DNA from 2 places in the Paenibacillus sp. FSL K6-2859 genome. Region 1 is predicted to be linked to the other one. Evidence: a T-box and tRNA genes for the amino acid it is inferred to sense, from the RefSeq annotation. Region 1 holds a T-box; the other holds one or more tRNA genes.
What was found. The T-box of region 1 lies ahead of trpS (tryptophan--tRNA ligase). A T-box ahead of a tRNA ligase gene usually reads a tRNA of that ligase, here a tRNA-Trp.
Positions count from the first base shown of each region.

Region 2: it encodes a tRNA-Trp, which carries the amino acid that the T-box ahead of trpS (tryptophan--tRNA ligase) is inferred to sense. The anticodon was not compared.

Region 1 covers NZ_JBBOYU010000001.1:5,828,282-5,831,666, reverse strand. The annotation lists gene MHB64_RS26000 (aldose 1-epimerase) at 144-1,118, opposite strand; T-box leader at 1,253-1,492, shown strand; gene trpS (tryptophan--tRNA ligase) at 1,554-2,540, shown strand; gene MHB64_RS25990 (hypothetical protein) at 2,542-2,730, opposite strand; gene MHB64_RS25985 (metal-dependent hydrolase) at 2,839-3,385, opposite strand, start outside.
Region 2 covers NZ_JBBOYU010000001.1:5,980,893-5,984,277, forward strand. The annotation lists gene MHB64_RS26545 (AraC family transcriptional regulator) at 1-705, shown strand, start outside; tRNA gene MHB64_RS26550 (tRNA-Leu) at 840-918, opposite strand; tRNA gene MHB64_RS26555 (tRNA-Cys) at 933-1,006, opposite strand; tRNA gene MHB64_RS26560 (tRNA-Gly) at 1,017-1,091, opposite strand; tRNA gene MHB64_RS26565 (tRNA-Gln) at 1,098-1,172, opposite strand; tRNA gene MHB64_RS26570 (tRNA-His) at 1,192-1,267, opposite strand; tRNA gene MHB64_RS26575 (tRNA-His) at 1,313-1,388, opposite strand; tRNA gene MHB64_RS26580 (tRNA-Trp) at 1,412-1,485, opposite strand; tRNA gene MHB64_RS26585 (tRNA-Tyr) at 1,491-1,576, opposite strand; tRNA gene MHB64_RS26590 (tRNA-Thr) at 1,582-1,657, opposite strand; tRNA gene MHB64_RS26595 (tRNA-Phe) at 1,685-1,760, opposite strand; tRNA gene MHB64_RS26600 (tRNA-Asp) at 1,771-1,848, opposite strand; tRNA gene MHB64_RS26605 (tRNA-Met) at 1,875-1,951, opposite strand; tRNA gene MHB64_RS26610 (tRNA-Val) at 1,969-2,044, opposite strand; tRNA gene MHB64_RS26615 (tRNA-Glu) at 2,100-2,174, opposite strand; tRNA gene MHB64_RS26620 (tRNA-Ser) at 2,193-2,285, opposite strand; tRNA gene MHB64_RS26625 (tRNA-Asn) at 2,289-2,364, opposite strand; rRNA gene MHB64_RS26630 (23S ribosomal RNA) at 2,425-3,385, opposite strand, start outside.

The DNA.
Region 1 (3,385 bases):
CATCACTTCGAAAGGTTTTAAGGATGGTAATTATTAGTGAAATAAAAGTGAGGATAGGAATCCTTTATTGCTAGGGATTATACAAAAAAATCGGTCTTCCCTTACGTAATCGCAAGGCAAGACCGATATAGTGTATATGTGCTTTAAATCTCAGGATAGATCATTTCCAGCACGGTGGATAGATTCTGACTCTGACCAGGTTCTATCGTTAAAAGACCTGTGAAGGAAGCATCCTCGGATACATTCGGTGCATTCGCGAGCCAAGTATAGGGCTCAATGCACAGAAATTGTTCGGCGGGTCCTTTGGTATATAGCACCCAGTGACGGAATAGATTCTCGTCAGCAGTATAACGAAGGCCATAACCATCATCGCGTAATAATAAGGCTTCTACAGGTTGTTTTTCTCCAATACGTAGAGCAGTATCAAAATTAGTTCCCTGCATGTTCATTCCGGTGTTCAAGGCTTCCAGATCACCAAGTGGAATTAGATTGCCGCTAGGGAGCAATTCATCATTCAGTTCATAAATACTATTTACCGGGAGCTTAAGATTCCAGCGCTCAGGTTCTCCATCAATCATAAACCAGGTGTGATAACCGATTCCAAAAGGAATTCGGTGATCTCCAAGATTTGTAACCTTTAAAGTTTGGGTAAATCGGGCTTCCTGAAGCCTAAACGTCATTTCGAATTTAAGCGGGATAGGGAATTGCTCCATCCAGTGGGGATCATCTTCTGTTAGAAATTCAGTAGTGACCGCGCAACCATCCTCATCTTCTTCAATATCGCTGACACACCAGGCCTGAGTTCGGTGTAGACCATGAATATGATTGTCATTAGCGGTGTTCTGGTCAAATTGATAACTTGTACCCTCGAACTGAAATTGGCCCTTACGAATTCTTCCGGGTGGAATTAATAGCGGCATGCCAAAATGGTAAGGTTTTTGCATAAAGAAAGCTTGATCGCTTTCATCAGGACGCCGTAGAATTTCCCGTTGTTTCTTTACATCAAACAATGAAATCACGTTATTTCCTAGTCGCGGCAAAAGCGTGACTTCCAGTTCACGGCTGTGCAAAATATAAGTATCATAACCGCCCCACTGCCCTTTGGTCACCTGTTTCATGAGATATGCTCCTTTATCGTAACTGTAATCGAATAGAACATGGATAACCTTATCATAACAGATTTATACGGTAGTGGTTAAGTGATTTGACAACTTCTCTTTATGGTTCTATGATGAAGGCATTAATTCATGATGATAATGTGATGACGGGGACAAGTAGGCAGGCATTGCACCTTCAGAAAGCCGGTGGTTGATGCGAACCGGTAGGACAAACCTGATGAATGGACCCCTGAGCGCCGAGCTTGAACGGGAGCTAGATGCCCTAGTAGACCGGCCGGATCTTCCCCGTTAACGGAAGACTAAGGCTGTTTTTTTCTTGTCCAAACAAGATTAAGCAGCGAATAAGGGTGGCACCACGGTCTCACGTCCCTTGCGGATGAGGCTTTTTTTGCGTTCTCGGAAACTTAGAAACGAAATCAAACGGAGGTCTATATTATGAAAAAAGTAATGTCAGGTATTCAGCCGAGCGGTTCACTTACACTGGGAAACTACATTGGAGCACTGAAAAATTTTGTGAAGCTGCAAGAGGATCATCAATGTTTCTTTATGGTAGTCGATATGCATGCAATCACTGTAGCACAAGATCCTGCGGCACTGCGTGAACAGTCAGAGTCCGTAGCGGCCCTCTTTATTGCAGCAGGAATTGATCCTGCACGTTCTAATGTCTATATGCAGTCTCATGTGCCACAACACGCTGAACTGGGCTGGATCATGACGACACTTACAGCAATGGGCGAGCTGGAGCGTATGACCCAGTTTAAAGATAAATCATCAGGTAAAGATTCTGTTGGCGCTGGTTTATTCGTCTATCCTTCCTTGATGGCAGCAGATATTCTTGTTTATAATGCGGATCTTGTACCAGTTGGAGAAGATCAGAAACAACATTTGGAACTGACTCGTGATTTAGCTGGCCGCTTTAATAATCGTTTTGGCGAATTCTTTACCATTCCGGAGCCGTACATTCCAGAGGTGGGTGCACGTATAATGTCTCTGGATGATGGCACCAAAAAAATGAGCAAGAGCAGTCCTAACGCAGGCAGCTACATTGCTCTGTTAGATTCACCGGACATAATCCGTAAAAAAATCAGCCGTGCAACGACTGATTCAGGACGTGAAGTGATTTTTGATCCGGCTAATAAACCAGAGATCAGTAATTTGATGAGTATTTATTCCGAATGTTCTGGAATGACACTGGGGCAAATCGCTGATCGTTATGAAGGGCAAATGTATGGCGGCTTTAAGAAGGATCTTGCTGAAGTGGTTGTAGCTACGCTTGAGCCTATACAACAACGATATAATGAAATTCGTAGCTCGGGTGCGATCACAGATATTCTTGCAGAAGGTGCTGGTCGTGCGCGCATTGTTGCCACAGAGACGCTGAATGGAGTTAAAGAGCGGATGGGATTTCTGCCAGCCCGTTAATCTAATCAGCGCTTAGGCTTTCCTGCTTGCGTCTGATCTTGGCCTTAAGAATAAATCCCCAGCCGATATTCATGACACAGAGAAATCCGAGCAGAAGTGCCAACCAAAAGCTATAACTGATCGCGATTGAAGCGGCAGTAAGAATAAGAATAGAAGAACAAGCGAACCAAAGTGAAAGTCCTTTACCCATTAAGAGAGCCTTCCTTTCTATGTCTGCTAAAATGAATCCCGGAGTATGATAATAATACTCCGGGATTTTTTGTGATTATAGAATAGATCTCTGCGTAAGTCTACAGTTTCATCGTAAAGATCCAGGGTCAATGGAAAATCGTTTGTCGAGCTTCTCGCTGCTAAGCCAACCTACATAAGTATTTAAAGGTCGATATTGATTGTCCATCACTAATACAGCCACAAATGGGTATTGTTTACGATGTAAATAACGTACGTCCCCCCAGCGCACCATATATCCTGAAGGAAGTTCTTCGACTTCGGCTACTGCATAAGAGGTGAAGTATAGAAAGGACTGAATATCAGGGTGCGACTTGGATATTTCCACAGCGGGATGATTCGAGCATACAGCATGTTTGAACCATTCCAATCGATGATTGACTAACTGCCCAACATCATAGCTACCATCTTTTTTCACTTTTACTACGTTCCAGCGCTTTAGAGAAATTGTAGGGATTACAATATAACGTTCGCCGGCATTATGATGTAAATCCTTGAGTTTGATATTACGCGTAAGGCGTGCGTGAACGACGGTTCTCCAAATATAATAAAGAATTGTACAGGCATACAGCGTAATAAATAAAGGTTGCGGCGGAACGATACCGGTGATCCAGAGA
Region 2 (3,385 bases), 150 kb from region 1:
ACCTATATTCCACCACACCAGCATGAATGTTATGAACTAGTCTATTATTTAAACGGATTAGGAACTACTAATGTAGGTTCGCGAAGTTATCATTTTCGTTCTTCTTCATTCGCGCTGATACCACCCAATCATAAACATGACGAGAATCATCGCGAGGATGCTACTATACTATTTGTAGGCTTCCATTCAAATCACCCAAATATGGAGAATTTGCAAGGCGTATATGAAGATGATAAAGACCATACTGTTCTAGAGATCTTGCTTCGAATGAAAGCAGAGTTTACGCGCAAACAAGATGGATTCTCTGAACTATTGAACCTGCAAATGAGCGAAATCACTGTTCATCTGATACGGCTTCTTAGCGCATCTGGGTTTCAATCGCCAACGGAAGACAGAGTCCAATATGTTCTAAACTATATGAATGAGCATTACCGCCATAAGCTATCGGTCGCAACACTTTCTGAGATGTCTGGATACAGCTATGATCGTTTCCGCCATTTATTTAAAGAGCGATTCGGTGCTTCACCTCTACGCTATCTACTATTGAAACGTCTGGATTATGCAAAGTCTCTCTTGCAACATACCCAAATGCATATCTCTGAAGTATCAGCTGCTGCTGGGTTTGTGAATGACGCCCAATTTTGCAATATGTTTAAACGTGAAATTGGTCTCACTCCACGAGCATTCCGCCTAAGCAGTCAATAAAACAACACTCCACACAAAAAGGCCGTTGAATTAGAGACGCCTCTAATTCAACGGCTTAAGAATAAAAGCTCAAAGACAAAGAAAAAAGGTTTGTAAAGTTGCTTATACAAGCGACTTTACAAACCTTTTTGATATACCGGCGAGAGGACTCGAACCTCCACGGTTTCCCTCTCGATTTTGAGTCGAGCGCGTCTGCCATTCCGCCACGCCGGCACATATGAACTTAATGGAGGCGCCACCCAGATTTGAACTGGGGATAAAGCTTTTGCAGAGCTTTGCCTTACCACTTGGCTATGGCGCCATGTAAAATATGGAGCGGACGACGGGAATCGAACCCGCGACCCTCGCCTTGGCAAGGCGATGCTCTACCGCTGAGCCACGTCCGCATAAAATGGCTGGGGATATAGGATTTGAACCTATGCATGACGGAGTCAAAGTCCGTTGCCTTACCGCTTGGCTAATCCCCAATAACATTTTAAAGTAAAATGGGGCGACTGATGGGTCTCGAACCCACGAATGCCGGAACCACAATCCGGTGCGTTAACCCCTTCGCCACAGTCGCCATATTAAACTGAAATTCGTTGCCATTCTTCTTTGTTAAAGTAAATGGGGCGACCGATGGGTCTCGAACCCACGAATGCCGGAACCACAATCCGGTGCGTTAACCCCTTCGCCACGATCGCCATATTAAACTTTAGAAAGAATTTGGCAGGGGCAGCAGGAATTGAACCCACACCAACGGTTTTGGAGACCGTTGTTCTACCTTTAAACTATGCCCCTAAAACTGGTGGAGGATGATGGATTCGAACCACCGAACACTTACGTGAGCAGATTTACAGTCTGATGCGTTTGGCCACTTCGCTAATCCTCCAAGGATGGTGCCGGCGAGAGGACTTGAACCCCCAACCTACTGATTACAAGTCAGTTGCTCTACCAATTGAGCTACACCGGCATGGCACTCATTCTATTGTGAAAATCATGGTGGCTCGAGACGGATTCGAACCGCCGACACGAGGATTTTCAGTCCTCTGCTCTACCGACTGAGCTATCGAGCCAAGGTAAAAATGGCGGAACCGACGAGATTCGAACTCGCGATCTCCTGCGTGACAGGCAGGCATGTTAGGCCAACTACACCACGGTTCCAAAAGATATAATTTCTTGATGAAAATTGGTTGCGGGGGCAGGATTTGAACCTGCGGCCTTCGGGTTATGAGCCCGACGAGCTACCGGGCTGCTCCACCCCGCGTCGTTCTTAAATGAATATGGTGGAGGCTGAGGGGATCGAACCCCCGACCCTCTGCTTGTAAGGCAGATGCTCTCCCAGCTGAGCTAAGCCTCCATAAACAACAATTGTTATTGTACCAAAGTCCACTATGTAAAATCAAGTGAAAATTTGGTGACCCGTATGGGATTCGAACCCATGTTACCTCCGTGAAAGGGAGGTGTCTTAACCCCTTGACCAACGGGCCATACTAAGTAAAAATTTGTGGCGGAGAGAGAGGGATTCGAACCCTCGAGACGCTTGTGGCGCCTACACGATTTCCAATCGTGCTCCTTCGGCCAAACTCGGACACCTCTCCATATGGCTCCCCGAACAGGACTCGAACCTGTGACAACTCGATTAACAGTCGAGTGCTCTACCAACTGAGCTATCAGGGAATATTCATACCAGGCTTGATGCCTGAAAACTGAATCCGAATTGAATTTGCGTTTTAAGTATAGGATAAGCCCTCGACCGATTAGTATTGGTCAGCTCCATGCATTACTGCACTTCCACCTCCAACCTATCTACCTCGTCGTCTTCAAGGGGTCTTACTAATTGGGAAATCTCATCTTGAGGGGGGCTTCACGCTTAGATGCTTTCAGCGCTTATCCCGTCCGTACGTAGCTACCCAGCCATGCTTCTGGCGAAACAACTGGTGCACCAGCGGTACGTCCATCCCGGTCCTCTCGTACTAAGGACAGCTCCTCTCAAATTTCCTGCGCCCACGACAGATAGGGACCGAACTGTCTCACGACGTTCTGAACCCAGCTCGCGTACCGCTTTAATGGGCGAACAGCCCAACCCTTGGGACCTACTTCAGCCCCAGGATGCGATGAGCCGACATCGAGGTGCCAAACCTCCCCGTCGATGTGGACTCTTGGGGGAGATAAGCCTGTTATCCCCAGGGTAGCTTTTATCCGTTGAGCGATGGCCCTTCCATGCGGTACCACCGGATCACTAAGTCCGACTTTCGTCCCTGCTCGACTTGTAGGTCTCGCAGTCAAGCTCCCTTATGCCTTTGCACTCTTCGAATGATTTCCAACCATTCTGAGGGAACCTTGGAACGCCTCCGTTACTCTTTAGGAGGCGACCGCCCCAGTCAAACTGCCCGCCTGACACGGTCCCCGTACCGGATTACGGTACTAGGTTAGAACCTAGATACGATCAGGGTGGTATCCCAACGGCGCCTCCACCGAAGCTTGCGCTCCGATTTCTACGGCTCCCACCTATCCTGTACAGATCGTACCCAAATTCAATATCAAGCTGCAGTAAAGCTCCATGGGGTCTTTCCGTCTTGTCGCGGGTAACCTGCATCTTCACAGGTATTAAAATTTCACCGGATCTCTCGTTGAGACAGCGCCCAAGTCGTTACGCCATTCGTGCGGGTCAGAATTTACCTGACAAGGAATTTCGCTA